3 regions of the Mesorhizobium sp. SEMIA396 genome follow, and region 2 is predicted to be linked to each of the others. Evidence: riboswitches for the same ligand, from Rfam matches in the RefSeq annotation. Region 2 holds a riboswitch; each other region holds the start of a gene.
The links. Region 2 has a riboswitch for cobalamin ahead of bluB (5,6-dimethylbenzimidazole synthase). Riboswitches for the same ligand answer to the same signal wherever they lie in the genome.
Positions count from the first base shown of each region.

Region 1: another riboswitch for cobalamin. It lies ahead of NP503_RS22235 (CbtB domain-containing protein); the one in region 2 lies ahead of bluB (5,6-dimethylbenzimidazole synthase).
Region 3: another riboswitch for cobalamin. It lies ahead of NP503_RS07800 (ABC transporter ATP-binding protein); the one in region 2 lies ahead of bluB (5,6-dimethylbenzimidazole synthase).

Region 1 is NZ_JANIFC010000009.1:242,868-248,625, forward strand. Features, by position in the region: gene cobO (cob(I)yrinic acid a,c-diamide adenosyltransferase) at 1-491, opposite strand, end outside; gene cobU (bifunctional adenosylcobinamide kinase/adenosylcobinamide-phosphate guanylyltransferase) at 493-1,008, opposite strand; gene NP503_RS22230 (CbtA family protein) at 1,001-1,792, opposite strand; gene NP503_RS22235 (CbtB domain-containing protein) at 1,808-1,987, opposite strand; cobalamin riboswitch at 2,023-2,220, opposite strand; gene NP503_RS22240 (MFS transporter) at 2,286-3,485, opposite strand; gene NP503_RS22245 (heparan-alpha-glucosaminide N-acetyltransferase) at 3,708-4,706, shown strand; gene NP503_RS22250 (isoprenylcysteine carboxylmethyltransferase family protein) at 4,703-5,179, shown strand; gene NP503_RS22255 (MerR family DNA-binding transcriptional regulator) at 5,370-5,756, opposite strand.
Region 2 is NZ_JANIFC010000002.1:119,291-125,048, forward strand. Features, by position in the region: gene NP503_RS05525 (TetR/AcrR family transcriptional regulator) at 1-344, shown strand, start outside; partial or broken gene NP503_RS05530 (hypothetical protein) at 632-1,614, shown strand; partial or broken gene bluB (5,6-dimethylbenzimidazole synthase) at 1,737-2,411, opposite strand; cobalamin riboswitch at 2,414-2,594, opposite strand; gene NP503_RS05540 (histone deacetylase family protein) at 2,716-3,642, shown strand; gene NP503_RS05545 (exodeoxyribonuclease VII small subunit) at 3,646-3,897, shown strand; gene NP503_RS05550 (DUF2277 domain-containing protein) at 4,008-4,274, shown strand; gene NP503_RS05555 (pirin family protein) at 4,314-5,234, shown strand; gene dxs (1-deoxy-D-xylulose-5-phosphate synthase) at 5,364-5,758, shown strand, end outside.
Region 3 is NZ_JANIFC010000002.1:582,690-588,447, reverse strand. Features, by position in the region: gene NP503_RS07805 (ABC transporter substrate-binding protein) at 1-734, opposite strand, end outside; gene NP503_RS07800 (ABC transporter ATP-binding protein) at 784-1,572, opposite strand; cobalamin riboswitch at 1,734-1,941, opposite strand; gene NP503_RS07795 (AraC family transcriptional regulator) at 2,197-3,030, shown strand; gene NP503_RS07790 (DSD1 family PLP-dependent enzyme) at 3,035-4,174, opposite strand; gene NP503_RS07785 (D-arabinono-1,4-lactone oxidase) at 4,174-5,451, opposite strand; gene NP503_RS07780 (MFS transporter) at 5,465-5,758, opposite strand, start outside.

The DNA.
Region 1 (5,758 bases), on a different contig from region 2:
ACATGCAGGCCCTCACGCCGCGCCTTCAACGCCGCAACCACTTTGTCGAGATCGAGATAGTCGTAGCGCAGCGCAATGTTCAGTTCGTCGAGCACCAGCAGGCTGATCGACGGATCGGCCATCAGTTCGAGCACCTTGGCCCAGGCGGCTTCGGCGGCGGCGATGTCGCGCTTCAGGTCCTGCGTTTCCCAGGTGAACCCCTCGCCCATCGCGTGCCAGACGACGCGGTCGCCGAAGGCGGCGAAGGCGTCCTTCTCGCCGGTGTGCCACTTGCCCTTGATGAACTGGACAACGCCGACGCGCTTGCCGTAGCCGAGCATCCGCAGCGCCAGGCCGAAGGCAGCCGTGGTCTTGCCCTTGCCGGGACCGGTGTTGACGATCAGCAATCCCTTCTCGACCGTCTTGCTCGCCACCTCGGCATCCTGCACAGCCTTGCGCTTGGCCATCTTGGCGCGATGGCGCTCTTCGTCCTTATCGTCGATGTCGGTCATGTCATTTCACCTTGAGCGGCAGCCCCGCCACCATCAGCAGCACCGTATCGGCGACGGCGGCGACCTGCTGGTTGAGCCGGCCGGCGGCATCGCGAAACCGGCGCGCCAGTGCATTGTCCGGCACGATGCCTTGTCCGACCTCATTGGACACCACGAACCAGGGCCCGCGCGGCCGCGACAGCACCTCCGTCAATCGCCGGCATTCCAGCTCGAAATCGTGTTCGGCCAGCATGTGGTTGGTCAGCCACAGCGTCAGGCAGTCGACAAGCACCGGCCGATCCTCCGGCAAGGCGGCAAGCGTACCGGCGAGATCGAGCAGTGCGTCGATGGTCGTCCAGCCTTCGCCGCGCCGCGATCGGTGCAACGCGATGCGTTCATGCATCTCGTCATCATAGGCTTGCGCCGTGGCGATATAGGTCCAGGGCGGCGGCAAGGCGGTCGCCAAAATTTCGGCGTGCGCGCTCTTGCCGGAGCGCGCACCGCCGATGAGGAAGGTCAGTGTCTTGCGATCAGGCAAAGCTGTCGCGCAGGCTGGTCGCGGTGCCGGTGAAGCGGCCACGCACCACACCGACGACCGCGCCGAGCACCAGCCAGAACACCAGATTGGTCACGGTCACCGCCACCACGAACTGGTGATGCAGCCCTTCCGGAATCGCCGTTTCGTAACTGTCGGGCTGCGGTGCACCGACAACATGCGGCACGACGATCAAAAGGACGGCAAGGATCGCCAGCGGCAGCGACTTGCGAAACGCGATCAGGCCGAGACCGGCAGCGGTTGCCGCCACCGTCGCCCACCACCAGATCTGGCGCTGGGTGAGATCGGCGGCCGGCATGGCCGGCAGTTCCGGCGGCAGGCCGAGGCCAGGCGCCAGCGTGAACACGGCGAAGCCGGCCAGGCCCCAGAACACGCCCTGGCGCCAGCCACCGATGCCGCCGGCGAATTCGGAGACCGCGACCAGGATCAAGGCGAAGCCGATGCCGGTGACGATGTTGGCAAGCACGCTGAAGGCGAAACGCTCGAAACCATCTGCCGGCGCCCAGCCTTCGTCTGCCGGAGCGGCTTCCGCCGCCGGGGCAGCAGAGCTCATGGCATCTCCCGCCGGTGCAGTTGTGCTCATGGCATTGCTATCCGTTGCGGCCGGAGCGGCATGGTCATGGTGATGCCCGCCGCCCGCCTGTTCGTAGACTTCCGCCTTCAGGATCAGCGGCACGGTGGCATAGGCTTGCAGGCAGGCGAGGACGACGCCGGCCACGAGCCCTGCGATCGCCGCGATGAACACGACGTTGCGAAACAGGTTCATGATGTCAGCCCCTCGTCAGTGGCAGGGAAACGCCATCGAATGGCGATAGTCGTGAGCCGCATTGTGGACCGCATCGATATGCGAGAAGCCGACAAAGCCCATCACGAAAACGCCGAGCAGCGCGGCAAGAGCGAGCTGCATGAAGCGCGACTGCGAGGAGACGGAGGTGCCGAGGGAGACGGAAGCGGTAGTCATGTCTTGTCCTTTCGCCCTCCACCCGAGGGCATCGAAGTCAGTTTCCTGTCGCCGGCAGGTCTCCTGGCTCACGGATCAGCGTCCTTCCCCACCTTCCCGAAGAAAAAATCCTCAGTGGTTTATGGAGAGGACTACCGCACACAGTTGCGGGGGCAGCCACGGCATTGGGCGAAATTCGCCCTCACCGCATTCCCTCTTGGCTCCAAAATGGAACCGGCGACACCGGTGACTATAGGCAGAATCCTCGCTTCCGGCAAACCAAATTCCGCCGGTGACCATTGCGAATGCGCCATGAAGGTCAAAGTGATTTTGGCAGATAGCGCCACGTCACAAAGCCGCAGACCGCCGCCAGCAGACCGAGCGTGACGAACACCGAGCCCAGGCCGAAGAAGGCCAGCGCCACTGAATAGACCAGCGGCGGCGTCAACTCGGAAAAGTCGAGATAGGTGCGGTAGACCGCTGCCATCTGAGATCTTTCATAGGAGCGCACCGAGCGCATGAAGGCGGTCGAGCCGAGGGCGTCGAGCGCAATGGTGAAGAAGGCACCGCAGAGCAGGAAGGCGCCGGTAAGCAGCGGCACGGTTTCGCCGACGAAGCCCGCCGCCAAAAGCGCGGCCGACATGGCGAAATAGGCGAATGTCATGGTCCCGCGGCCACCAAAGCGCTTTCCTGCCTTGCCCCAGAAAATCGCCATGAACAACAGCGCGTTGCCGGCCGAAACCAGCAGGCCGCCGGCCAGCTTGCCCTCACCTGTGATGACCATGAACAGCGGCCCATAGACGAAGAACGTCGTCCAGAAGCAGGAGCGCCCAAAGGCGATCAGCCAAGCCAGCCTGAGCCTGGGCTGCGCCACGAAGCGGCCGATATTGGCGAGCGGATTGACGGGGCGCGTCTTGCCCGGACGGATAGACTGGTTGTCGCCGAGGCGGTAGGTCCAGAACAGCGCCAGCAGGCCAAACGCGAACACCGCGACCGTACCATGCGCGGCATAGATGCCGAAGCGCGTGTAGAGGAAGATGCCGAGCGTCGGCCCACCGGTCCAGGCCAGCATCGACCACGCCATGCGCAGCGATTCGGCCTGCATGAAGTCGGTCTTGCGGATGTGGTCCATGATGTAGAGGTTGAGCGTGATCGACAGCGCGCTGGCGCCCATCACCCGGCACAGCATGCCGGCCAGTTGCCCGGCAAGCGTGTCGGTGACGAAGAACAGCGAGCCGACGGCCAGCAGGCAGGCGCCTGCCGTGTAGACCCAGCGCCGGGCAAAACGGCGGATCAGCATCGGCATGAACAATGTCACCGACAGCCCGAGCATCGCCACGACTGTGTAGAGCATCGACACGATCTGCTCGTTGTGCAGGATCTCGTAGGCCTGGATCGGGATGACGCTCGACACCGTGGCGCGGGCGAAGGATTCGACCGCATAGAGCGACGCGAAGGTGCGCGCGTCCGCGGCCTTGAGAGCCGGCAGCCAGATTGGATGGCGCACATGGGTGGACATTGCTTTCCCCGAAGCAGATTCACCGGGTCAAATCTGACGTGGCGATCCCAGCGCCAATAAGAGGAAACCGACGCGCATCCGGCAAAAGCGAAGCCGGCCAAAGGCTTCCCTGCACTGGCCCAATGCCGCGGCTGATCCGGGTTGTCGGCAGAGTTGCCGGTCTTCTTTTGTGCCGGGCAACCGTGATAGTCCTCCAGCGGGGCTGAATCAGAATGCGAGACCATGAGCATCCAAACGCCGACCGCACCCGTTCCGGATCGACCAAAGCGCATCGTCGCTATCGACATCGTGCGCGGCATCGCGCTGATCGCCATGGCGAGCTACCATTTCACCTGGGATCTGGAGTTCTTCGGCTACACCGATCCCGGCCTGACCGCCTTCGGCTGGTGGAAGATCTACGCGCGTTGCATCGCTTCGACCTTCCTGTTCCTGGTCGGCGTCAGTCTGTACCTCGCCCATGGCCGACAAATCCGCTGGAACGGCTTCTGGAAGCGGTTCGCCATGGTCGCGGGAGCCGCGATCGCGATATCGGTCGTCACCCGTATCGCCACGCCGGATGGATTCATCTTCTTCGGCATCTTGCACGAGATCGCGCTGGCCAGCCTGCTCGGCCTCGCCTTTCTGCGGCTGCCGGCACTGCTGACGCTTGTCGTCGCCGCGCTCGTCATCGCGGCGCCTGTCTATCTGCGCCTCGAGGCGTTCGATCACCCATGGCTGTGGTGGGTCGGCCTGTCGGCGAACAATCCACGCTCCAACGACTACGTTCCGCTGTTTCCATGGTTCGGCGCCGTGCTTGCGGGCATCGCGGTGACGAAACTTGCCGCCGGTTCAGGCGTACTTGCCCGGCTTGCCGAATTGGCGCCCGGTCGCTGGGCCAACCCGCTGGTCTTTATCGGCCGGCACAGCCTGGCGTTCTACCTGATCCACCAGCCATTGCTGATCGGCTGCATGTGGCTGTTCTCGCAGATCATGCCGGCACAGGTCGAAACCCCGCAGGTGAATTTCCTCAAAACCTGCCAGCTGTCCTGCGAGCAGTCGCGCGACACCGAGTTCTGTACGAGCTACTGTGTCTGCATGCTCGATACGCTCGAGGGCGAGGCAACGCTTGATCGGCTCTACAACAACGACCAGACTGCGGAATGGAAGACGCATCTGTCCGATCTCGCCGGCATGTGTACCGCCAAGACCGACAGCAAGTTGATGGAGGAAGGGGTCAAATGACCGAGAACCAGCCGAAGCCGGGGCTCATACCGTGGCCGCCGCTGATCTACACCGCCGCCATCGCCATCAGCATCGCGCTGGGCCTGCTCTATCCCCTGCCCTGGATCGGTGACCTCCTGGGCGATATTCTTTTCGCCACCGGCTGGGTGGCGCTGTTTGCCGTCGCCGCGCTCTGGGTCACCGCGATCCGCACCATGGTCCGCGCCAAGACCACGCTGAACCCGAACGCTGTGCCCGATCACCTGGTCACCACGGGTCCCTTCGGCATCACCCGCAATCCGATGTATCTGGCCAACACCCTGCTGTTGATCGGGGTCGCCTTTGTCTCGGGCATCGTGTGGTTCCTGCCACTCGCGTTCATCGCCGCCTATGCCACGCAGAAAATGGCGATCGAAGGCGAGGAAAAGGTGCTGGCGGCAAAATTCGGCAAGAAGTACCGCGACTACGCCAAACGCGTGCGCCGCTGGATCTGAGCTGGCGCCCCTGGTTTCCATCGCGGAGAGGTTTGACAGGTGCACACTTCGGCGATTAGCCTAAGTCTTGCGAACCTCGTCATCCTAGGGCGAAGCAGGAGCGCAGCTCCGTCGCGGAGACCCTAGGATGACGAAGGAATAGACGTCTCCGCTAATTCCGAACGCTAACGCGCGACAGAATCCAGTCCGCTCAGGTATTCACGCCAAGCTCAACCAGCCGCTCCACACAAGATTCCTCGGCCTGGTCGAGTTCAGCCAGCGTCTCCTCGAGATCGCGGCGCTTCTGCCGGAGATCCTCGCGCTTTTCCTCGATGCGCTTGATCATCAGGTTGAGCTGGCCGACTTCGCCGGGCGGCTCCTTGTACATCTGGATGATCTCGCGGATTTCGTTGATCGAGAAGCCAAGCCTCTTGCCGCGCATGATCTGACGGATGAGGTGCCGGTCGGAGGGGCGAAACAGCCGCGTGCGGCCACGCCGCACCGGCTGCACCAGCCCTTCGTCCTCGTAAAAGCGCAGCGTCCGCGTCGACACGTCGAACTCGCGGGTCAACTCGGTGATCGAATAATATTCTCGCATTG
Region 2 (5,758 bases):
TCGACGAGTGCTCGACCTATATCGAGATGGCGCTGGAGCCGGAAATCCAGCGCATCATGTTCCGGGATGGCCCGGCCGTGCTGGGGGATCCAGCGCAATGGCCGAATTGCAGTGCGTGCATCGCTTCAATGACCGACCATCTGACCGCGCTGCAGGAGGAGGGGGTCGTTGTCTCCAGCCTCGACCCCGAGACGGCCTCGCGACTGATCAACGGAGCGAGCAGCCAGGCAGCGCAACGGATCGCCAATTCGAGCGACCCCGAAGCGACGTCGAAGAAGGTGGTGACGGCGTTCAAGCAACTGCTCGAAGGCCTGCTCAAGAAGCCGGACCCGCAGTCGAATTGAAGTTCCCACCGGAGCTTTCGTGCCGGCAGCTGTTCCCGATAGGAATTTTTTCTTGACTCGGTGACCTCAGCTAAGGTACATATTCGTCCATGGTGCTGATTTGCGCCAGTGACCCGCCGCACAGGCGGGTTTTTCGTTTGATGCTCCGTCAGCCTACGCGCCGGCGAAGGCTCCGAAGAAACCCGTTAGCCCGAATTCGTTGCCCTTTGGCGTCAGGGCCGGCAATTGACAATCGCCGGGTTGAGTCCATCCTCTTCCACCATCTCTGAGGCGGAGATTCGGGGCACATGTGGGATTTTGAGATCGGCCGGTCGGTGTCCATCATGATGCGGACCTGGCCGTTCATCGTCTTTCGCATGATCGTCTATTTCGGCATCACGCTGGCCTACATTATGGCGACGGGCACCGGCGCCTCGGTCGGCTATGGCGTCGGCCATATCTCCACTGATCCCGACGGGCCCATGTCCTTTGCCCTGTGGGGCGGCGTGGTCGGGTTTGGCCTCGTCTCGATCGCTGTGTATTGGATCCGCGAATACATCCTCTATGTCGTCAAGGCCGGCCACATCGCCGTCATGGTTCATCTGATCGACGGCCGCGACATTCCCGGCGTCAGGACCAGATCGCCTATGCCAGGGATATCGTGACCCAGCGTTTCGCCGAGGCCAACATCCTTTTCGTCGTCGACCAACTCGTCAAGGGCGCCATCCGCGCCATCACCGGCCTGCTCGGCGGCATCGCCGCCTTCCTGCCGATACCGGGCCTGAGCGGCCTGGTCTCCTTCATCAACACGGTGATCCGCCTGTCGCTGACCTATGTCGACGAGATCATCCTCGGCTACAACATCCGCATCAATTCAGCCTCGCCCTTCGAGACGGCGCGCCAGGGCGTCGTGCTCTATGCCCAGAACGGCAAGGTCATGGTCAAGAACGCCGTCTGGCTGGCGGTCATCATGTGGGGCGTGTCGTTCATCATCTTTCTGATGATGCTGGCGCCTGCCGGCGCGATTCTGTTCCTGATGCCTGGCCAGCTCGCCGGCTGGGCTTTTGTGCTCGCCATCGTCTTCGCCTGGGCATTCAAGGCGGCATTCATTGAACCCTTCGCCATCGCCTGCCTGATGCAGGTCTATTTCAAGACCATCGCGGGCCAGGTGCCGGATCCGGCCTGGGACGCCCGGCTGGCCGAGGCGTCGTCGAAGTTCAGGGAGCTCAAGGACAAGGCGCTCGCCTCCTTCGGCGGTTCGCGCTGGGCTACGGCCGGCGCCACACCCTGATCGGCCGGGCGGGTGATGTCTGGTGAGGCAGAAACGGTGTTGAGGCGCGCCACGGTGGATTTGAGCTGTGTCTCGCCTTGCCCGGAAAAGGTCTCGCTCATGATCAGCTCCGGCAGCGGCAGCCGCCGTCCCCAGCCATGCGTTTCAAGGTCCGGTTTGGGAGCGAACTCGGAAACACGGCCGACGCAGAGATAGGCGATCGGCGTTACGTGGTCCGGAATGGCCAACAGCCGCTTTAGCGCCTGCGCTTCGATGATGCTGACCCAGCCTACACCGACGCCCTCGGCACGCGCGGCCAGCCAGAAATTCTGCACCGCGCAGACGGTGCTGTAGAGATCCATCTCCGGATTGTGCCAGCGTCCCAGCGGCGAACCCTTCGAGCGCTGCCGGTCGCAGGTGATGCAGATGTTGAGCGCGCTTTCGCAGATGCCTTCCAGCTTGAGCTTGCGGTAGAGTTCCTGCCGCTCTTCGTCGATCGCCGGCAGTTCCTGCTCGCGCGCGGCCAGGAACAGGTCGCGCACCTCCGCCCGTCGCTCGATGTCACGAATGACAATGAAATTCCATGGCTGCATGAAGCCGACCGATGGCGCGTGATGGGCAGCAAGCAGCAGCCGCGCCAGCACGTCGTCATCGATCGCGGTGGGCAGGAAATGGCTGCGCACGTCGCGCCGTGTGAACATGGCGCGATAGACCGCATCGCGCGCACTCTGGTCAAATCCGTCGCCAACAGCAGCGGTCAGGTGTTCCGGCATCGCTTGTCCCCTTGCGATTGCAATTGATATCATCCGCCTGACCATGCGGATGACGATGCCTGCCAGGCCGGTCTTCTGGCTCGGGATCAACCCGCGTCCGGTGCCTTCCCGTCATCGACAGTGGCATTTACCGGCGCGGTCCCCCTCACAGCGTTGGGCACGCCACGGAATTCAACCGTGTTCCCGATTCTCCCGCTTGCGGCGGGCACCAGGCAGTACCAAAAACCTTACGCCGAAGTGCTGAGGACGCCAATGCTTGCAGCGACGCGAATGGACGCAGTCGCGATTTTCCCCAGTCATCGGCCGCCCGTGCATGGCCTTTGTCGATCCGGGTCACTAGATTAGGACGATGACCACCCGTCTCTACACCCATCCGATCTTCCTCGAGCATCTCACGCCGCCCGGACATCCCGAGCGGCCCGACCGCTTGCGTGCCATCGAGCGCGTGCTCGATGAGGAAGCCTTTGCCGGGCTCGATCGTATCCAGGCGCCGGAAGGCGACGAGGCCACCATCCTCTACGCGCATCCCGCCGATTTCGTCGCCCGCGTGCGCGCCGCCATTCCCGACGAGGGGATTGCCCGCATCGATGCCGACACCACTGCCAGTCCGAAGAGCTGGCAAGCGGCGATCACCGCGATCGGCGCCGCCAACGCCGCCGTCGATGACGTCTTTTCGGGCCGCGCCGACAACGTCTTCGTCGCCGCCCGGCCGCCCGGCCATCATGCCGAAAAGACCACGGCCATGGGCTTCTGCCTGTTCAACACGGCGGCGATCGCGGCGCGTTATGCGCAGAAGAAACACGGTGTCGAACGCGTTGCCATCGTCGACTGGGACGTGCATCACGGCAATGGCACGCAGGACATTTTCTGGGACGATCCGTCGGTGCTCTATTGCTCGACACACCAGATGCCGCTTTATCCCGGCACCGGAGCGAAGAACGAAACGGGCGCCGGCAACATCGTCAACGCGCCGCTGGCGCCGCAGACTGGCAGCGAGGTGTTTCGCGATGCCTTCCTGTCGCGCGTCCTGCCCGCGCTCGACAATTTCGCGCCCGACCTGATTATCATTTCGGCGGGGTTCGACGCGCACCACCGCGATCCGCTGGCCGAGATCAATCTGACCGAGGATGATTTCGATTGGGCGACCGGCCAACTGATGCAGCGCGCGGCACGCCACAGCGGCAACCGGCTCGTCAGCCTGCTCGAGGGCGGCTACGATCTGCAGGGATTGGCATTTTCGGTCGCCGCCCATGTCGGGCGACTGATGAAAGGATGAATGATGGCCGATGAGACCAACGAAGACGTCAAGGCGATGAGCTTCGAGCAGGCACTCGATGCGCTGGAGAAGATCGTCGATGATCTGGAGCGTGGCGACGTGCCGCTCGACCAGTCGATCAAGATCTATGAACGTGGCGAGGCGCTGAAGGCGCATTGCGACCGGCTGCTGAAGGCCGCCGAGGACAAGGTCGAGAAGATCAGGCTGTCGCGCGACGGCAAGCCGGTCGGAACGGAGCCGCTCGACGCGGATTGAGGCCCGGTCCGAACATAGGCTCGCCTCACCGGTTTTTGGACATGATCATGATCGAGGATATAACTCGTCCCGATTGAAACAGCTCAAGGACAAGAGGAGATACGGAAGCGATGTGCAGAAACATCAAGACCCTGTTCAATTTTGATCCGCCGGCAACCCCTGACGAGGTGCGCGACGCGGCTCTTCAGTTCGTCCGCAAGCTGAGCGGAACGACGCGACCCTCGAAGCAGAACCAGCACGCCTTCGACCATGCCGTCGAAGCCATCGCGGCCTCGGCGCGCGAACTGCTCGATTCCCTGGAAACCCATCAGCATCCGCGTAATCGCGAAGAGGTGGCGGCCAAGCTGCGGGCAAAGGCGGCGATCCGCTTTGCCTGACGCGGCCAGGCGGCCTTCGACGGCCGACAAGGAGAGTCCATGAGCTTCTTCCCCGGGAAAGACCCTGAGGCAGGCGACGCCTTTGCCAGCGACCAGATCGAATTGATGGTCATTCCGAACGCCAAGGACATCGGCGGTTTTCAGGTGCGCCGTGCCCTGCCGACGGCAAAAAGGCGGCTGGTCGGGCCGTTCATCTTCTTCGACCGCATGGGTCCTGCCATCCTGCGGGCCGGCCAGGCGCTCGACGTCCGTCCGCATCCGCATATCGGCCTGTCGACGGTCACCTATCTGTTCGACGGCAAGATCCGGCACCGCGATTCACTCGGCACCGAAATGGTCATTCAGCCCGGCGACGTGAATTTGATGACCGCTGGCCGCGGCATCGTCCATTCGGAGCGTACGCCGGAGGAACTGCGTGGCGCGCCGATGTCGGTATCCGGTCTGCAGACATGGCTGGCGCTGCCGGACGACAAGGAAGAGGTGGCACCGGTTTTCGAGAACACAGGAGCGCTCAGGCTTCCCGAGATCGATGCCGAAGGCGTCAACGGGCGCCTCATCATCGGCGATTTCCAGGGGTTGCGGTCGCCGGTCAGGGCCGACTCGGAGACGCTCTACGCCGACCTGCGCCTGGCGCCCGGCGCCAGCGTGAAAATCCCGGCCGATGCGGAAGAACGCGCCATTTACACGCTGGAGGGCGAGGTCTCGATTTCGGGCGATGTGTTCCCAGCCGAACGGCTGCTGGTGTTCCGTCCCGGTGACGAGATCGTCGTGTCGTCGCTGACCGGCGCGCATTTCATGCTGTTCGGCGGCGCCTCTCTTGGTTCGAAGCGTTATATCTGGTGGAATTTCGTCTCCTCATCGAAGGAGCGCATCGAACAGGCCAAGCAAGAATGGAAGGCGGGCCGCTTCGACATCGTTCCCGGAGACGAGGAAGAGTTCATCCCGCTGCCGGAAAGCTGATGCCCGTCGCCGGAAAGTGGCAGAACGAAATGCATAGACAAAAGACTAGGGCCTGATCCGCGTCACTGACACGCATTTACTTTCGCCGGCCGGCGGCCTATTCGCCCATCAACCGAAAGCCCGAGCACAGTGAACGCAACGCCGCATACGCCGCTTCTCGACAAGGTCCGCATCCCGGCCGACCTGCGCACGCTTGCGGAAAGTGAACTGCCGCAATTGGCGTCCGAGCTTCGCGCCGAGCTGGTCGACGCCGTCTCCCGCACGGGTGGTCATCTGGGCGCCGGGCTTGGCGTGGTCGAGCTGACAGTGGCGCTGCACTATGTCTTCAACACCCCCGATGACAGGCTGATCTGGGATGTCGGCCACCAGGCCTATCCGCACAAGATCCTGACCGGCCGCCGCGACCGTATCCGCACGCTGCGCCAGGAAGGCGGTCTGTCCGGCTTCACCCGCCGCGCCGAGAGCGAGTACGATCCCTTCGGCGCCGCCCACTCCTCGACATCGATATCGGCCGGCCTCGGCAT
Region 3 (5,758 bases), 460 kb from region 2:
CGCGACGCCACCGTTTCCCAGTCCGTGTTGCCCCAGCTGGTCTCCATGTCGCCCATGATGTTGTCGCCGCCGGCGGCTGATATCATGGCGCTGGGGATGGCGAACTTGCCTGCTGTGAACGGTTTGTCCTCGCCGGAATCATAGAGAAACACTCGCGTACCCTTGCCGTTGCCGACCTTGGCGGTGATGTCGGCGAGCTGCTTCTTCCAGCCGGAGACAAGCTTCTCCGCCTCGGCCTCCTTGCCGAAAATCTTGCCCAGCTTTTCGACGTCGCCATAGAGCAGGTCCATCGAGGCGGCTGGGCGGCTCTTGTCGAGATGGACGCAGCTTTCCGTCAGCACCAGCGTCTTGATGCCGTGCGGAGCAAGCGTATCGGGTGTCACCTCGCCGCCCGGCTTCATGCCGTAATACCAGCCGGCGAAGAAGAAATCCGGCTCGACCGCGACGAGGTTTTCGAGCGTCGGATATTTCGGCGCCAGTTCCGGGATCGAACCCTGCTCGGCCTTGAATTCGGGACCCACCTTGTACCATCCGGTGATGCCGGTCAGGCCGACGATCGACGGCTGCAGTTTCAGCGCGAAAGCCATCTCGGCCATGTTGAGATCCTGGATGACGGCGCGCTTCGGCGGCGCATCGAAGGTCAGCGGCTTGCCGCAGCTGTCGACCGTGACCGGGAAGGCCAGGGCTGTCGAGGCCAGCAGCGAGAAGACAAGCGAAAAGGCCAGGCGTTTCACGGGTTTGCTCCTTGTGGATGGGATTGGGTCGACTACGAGATGGCTTCAATCACGTCGGCGGCGCGGCACGGTTCGGCACATCGAACACCGTCAGTTCGCGGTCTTCGGTCGGATGGCGCAGACGCAGCACATCGATGCCGAAAATCTCGCGGATCAGCTTTTGGGTCAGGGCTTCGCGCGGTGCGGCGAGCGCTTGCAGACGGGCATGGTTCATCACCGCCACCCTGGTGGCGAACGGTGCCACCAGCGCCAGATCGTGCAGCACCGCGATCACCGTCATCTCGAAGCCTGCCACGAGGTCGAGCAGTTCGCCGCGGGCACGCGGGTCGAGATGGTTGGTCGGCTCGTCGAGGAACAGGATTTTTGGCTGCTGGGCGATGGCGCGCGCAAGTTGGGCGCGCTGGCGCTCGCCGCCCGACAGCGAGCCGATGGTGCGGCCAAATAGCGGCAGCAGGCCGGTCCGGCGCAGTGCATCGACGACGATCTCGCGCTCCTCGCTCCTGCGCCGCAGCCCGGCGTGCGGAACCCGGCCAAGCTCGACATAGTCGATCACCGCCAGCCGCGGATCGGGCTGGTCGGTCTGGCCGACCACGGCAATGTGCAGCGCCCGTTCGGCGGCTGAAATCCTGTCCAGGCGGCGCCCGCCGAGCTTCACCTCGCCGGAGCTCGGACGCAGCATGCCCGACAGCATGCGCAGCAGCGTCGTCTTGCCGGCGCCGTTGGGACCGATGATGGCAAGGCGATCGCCGGCGGCCACCGAGAAGCTGACCGCCTGAACCAGATCCCGCCCATTCGCCGTGACGCAGAGGTCACGGGCTTCGAGAAGCGCTACGGTCATCGGCTGCTGCCCGCCGGCTTGCCGGGACGGCAAAGCGTATATACGACGATGCGATGGATGGAGCCGTCCAACTTTCCGTCACTTTCCAAAACTGGCGACGGAAGGAAGCTGGCGAACCGGCCGACAAGACCGGGATTCGCGTTTCCTCCCGGCACACCCCGTCCGGTCAACTCAGTGATGGCAGGTCTCCTGGCTCACGGGTCGTTGCGCCATCCAGCCTTCCCAGCCTTGCCGGCCAGTGGCATTCACGGATTTTGCTCGCCGCTTACAGTTGCGGGGGCAGCCACGGTCTCGACCTGAGCAGGCCTCACCGTGTTCCCTTTTCACCCCTCGCCTTTCGACTCGGGGACCATCACCGCTTCAGCGTAGATTTGCGCCGATCGCTTCGCAATGGATTTCTCGGACGGAGTGGTGGGCCAGCTAAGGGAAACAGGCATCGCATGCTCTCTTTATGTAATAATATAACATACCTAAGAGATGACGCCGGTCGCTGTCAAGCGAAAGCTCATGGGGCGGTTGGCCGGATGGCGACCGGCATCGGCGCAGATTGCACGGGATGCGCAATTTCGATCAAACTGGCTGCGCCAGGAAACGGCAGGATGATCTGGCCAATGCGAGGAGAAAATGGACCCGACCGAGAAAGCGCTGTGGTTCGTCGAAAGCCATCTGCCGGAGGCGATCTCGCTTGATGATGTCGCGCAAAACAGCGGCGTGTCGCGTTTTCATGTGACGCGCGCCTTCGGCGCCGCCACCGGCCGGTCGGTGATGGGCTACATGCGCTCACGCCGGCTGACCGAGGCGGCGCGCAAGCTGGCGGGCGGGGCGCCCGACATCCTCGCCGTCGCGCTCGACGCCGGCTACAACTCGCATGAGGCGTTCACCCGTGCCTTCCGCGATCAGTTCGGCACCACGCCGGAACTGGTGCGCGCGCAGGGCACACTCGACAAGCTCGACCTCGTGGAGCCGATCCTGATGGACCAGTCCCTCCTCACCAATCTCGAACCGCCGCGTTTCGAGACCAGCCGGCCGTTCCTGATCGCCGGCCTCGGCGAACGCTGCAGCTGCGAAACCAGCGCCGCCATCCCGATGCAGTGGCAGCGCTTCGGCCCCTATATCGGCAACATTCCGGGCGAGACCGGCGACGTCGCCTATGGCGTCTGCGTCAACGGCGACGATGCCGGCAATTTCGACTACATCGGCGGCGTCGAAGTGTCTGACTTCTCCGACCTGCCCAGGGACTTCTACCGGGTGCGGGTGCCGGCGCAGAAATATGCGGTCTTTGCCCACCGCGAACACATCTCGACCATCCGCCGGACGGTCAACACGATCTGGAACAAATGGCTGCCGGCCTCCGGGCATGAGATCGCGGACGCGCCGGAATTCGAACGCTACGGCCCCGAATTCGACCCGCGCAGCGGCAAGGGCGGGCTGGAGATCTGGATACCGGTGAAGGCGTAGTCGGTCAGGCCATCGGCAACGCCGGCCAGCGATCGGCGATCCGGCCGCCGGAAAACACCGCGATCGACCCGAACTGCTGCAGCACGGCTTCGCTCTGCGTCGGCCTTAGAAACGCGTAGTCGCCGGGCTTTGCGGTCGCGTCGGCGGGCAAGCCCATGAATTGCTGGTTGGAGGACAGGCCGAGCAGCCCGTTCGCCTTCATGCCTTCTGGGAAGACCGGCTCGGCCATCCACTTGCCGCCATAGAGGTAGCAACCCTTGCGCGGGAACCGGCCGAGCGCCTGCAGCAGGCGGGTGACGGCCGGCGGGCCGGGCAGCATCGGCTCGACCATTTTCAGGATCGGCGTGGCGATGAAGGCCGCCGGCTGGAAGCCGTCGAGGCCTGGCGTATCGAAGTCGCTGGGCAGCACAAAGGCCGAGCCCATCGAGACCTCATTGGCCGCGCCGCCATGATGAAGCAGCGCGGTCTTGCTGCCGCCGATGTTCAGGATGCGGCGCTGGTCGGCGCCGAGACAGGCGACGAACGCCGAGGCCTGCGCCGACGCCTTTGCCAATGCCTTTGCCGGTCCGCCGAAAAGGCCAGGAATGAGCGGCGCATGCGCCTCGTAGGCCATGACGCCTTCGCAATGCAGCCGGGCCGGCAACGCGCTCAACGCCTTCGACAAGGCCTCAGGATTGGCGAACCCGCCGCGATGCAGCCCGACATCGATCTCGAAAGCGATGCGCAGGCCGATGCCGAGTTCGTCTGCCAGCGCGCCATATTCCGCCAGTCTTTCCTCGCTGTCGATCAGCCAGCAGACGCGCGACCAGTCGGTATCGGCTTTCACCAGCGCCGCCCTTGCCGCGCCGATCGGCATCGGCTTGCCGTAGAGCAGATCGGCATCCGGGAACGCCTTCAGCACCGCCTCGCTGATCGGCGGGTGGAAGGTCATGAAGCGCTCACTGCCAAGCGCCTTGGCGATATACGCAAGCAGCGGCATGCACGCGAGCGATTTGTCGACCAGCCGCACGGCCAGGCCGGGATCCAGTCTCTCCTTGACCAGGGCAATGTTGCCGTCCAGCCGGTCGCGATCGAGCAGCAGGCAGGGCTGGAAGATGCCGGCGGTCTTCAGCGCATCCGAGAGGGTGGAAAAATAGGTGCTCATCATTCGATGCCGAACAAGCCGGCCATATAGGGCGAGACGAAGCGGTTTTGCGGATCGACGTCGCGGCGCACCGCCATGGCATCGTCCCAGCGCGGGTAGAGCTTTTTCAGATCCGCCGCTTTCAGGCTGTGCATCTTGCCCCAATGCGGCCGGCCGCCATATCTGCGGAAGATCGGCTCCGCCGCCCGCATGAACGGCAGAGGATCGTTCGCTGCATCATGGTGGATGGCGATGGAGCAGGTCAGCCTGTTGTAGAATGGCGAAAGCCAGAACTGGTCCGGCGCGACCGAGCGCACCTCCATCGGGAAATAGACCTCGAGAAAACGCTTCTCGGTCAGCTCGATGATCTCGGCCAACGCCTTCGGCCCTTCCTCGAACGGCAAATGATATTCCATCTCGTTGAACTTGGTCTGCCGGTCGCTGGCATAGACGTTGAGCCAGTCCTGCACGTAGTCCTCGGCGGGAAATCTGACGGCCGCCGAACGGATCAGGCGGCCACGCAGCGATGGCAGCCAGGCAAGTGAGGTGCGCAGCCGACGCAGCGTCCTCAAACCCGCCTCGTCCTCTTCCGGCGGCCGTGCGGTGGGTGCGGCGTCGCTGAAATCGCTGGCGATGAACTGCGCATAGCCGGAGAACGGAATGTAGTAGAATTCGGCCGAGCGATGCGCGGCCATCATCGCCTCGAAGTCGCGCAGCATCTCAGTGATCGGCAGCACATATTTGCGGCGGCGCAACCGGTAGGTCGCGATGTTGTTCAGCGTCACTTCGGTGAGCACGCCGAAAGCGCCGAGCGCGACGCCCATGGCGTGGATCATGTCCTGATCCCCTGCCCGCTTGAAGTCGCGGACCTTGCCAAGCCCGTCGACGATCTGCACCGTCTCCAGCTGCGTGTGATAGGCGCCGAGCGTCGGTCCCGAGCCATGCGTGGCGGTACCCAGCGCGCCGCCGATCGCCTGGCGGTCAATGTCGCCCATATTGGGCAGGCCCTGGCCAATGCCTTGCAGGATGCGCATCAGCGGGCCGAGCCGGGTCCCTGCCCGCACCCGCGCCCGATGTGTTTCGGCGTCGTGCGAGACCAGCCCTTCCAGCCTCTCCAGGGACAGGATCGTGCCTTGCGATTTCACCAGCGGCGTGAAGGAATGACCGGCACCGGCGACGCGCACCGGGCCAGGCGCGGTCCGGACGAGATCACCGAGTTCACCGGCATCGCCGGGGCTGGCGATCAGCTTGGGCTCGGCGCTTACAAAGCCCGACCAGTTGCTCCAAATGTTAGACATGCCACCTCCCCGCTCAGGCAACCGCACGACGGTGACGCGACACAAGGACGAAGAGACCGAGCAGCGCCACGCTGGCGACCGCGCTGGCGGCGGCGAATTCCGGCACCGGCCGGAAATCCTTGCCATCGATGAGCAGCGACGCCGCGATCGGCCCGATCGCCAGGCCGAAAAGCTGGGCTGCCGGCACCAGCAGCACAGCGGTCCGCGTCTCGTCGGCGGTGATCGCCAGACGTATCTGGTAGGGCACGATGAACAGCAGGATAAAGCCCATGGCCAAGGCAGCGACCCAGAACGTTGTCAGGCCAGG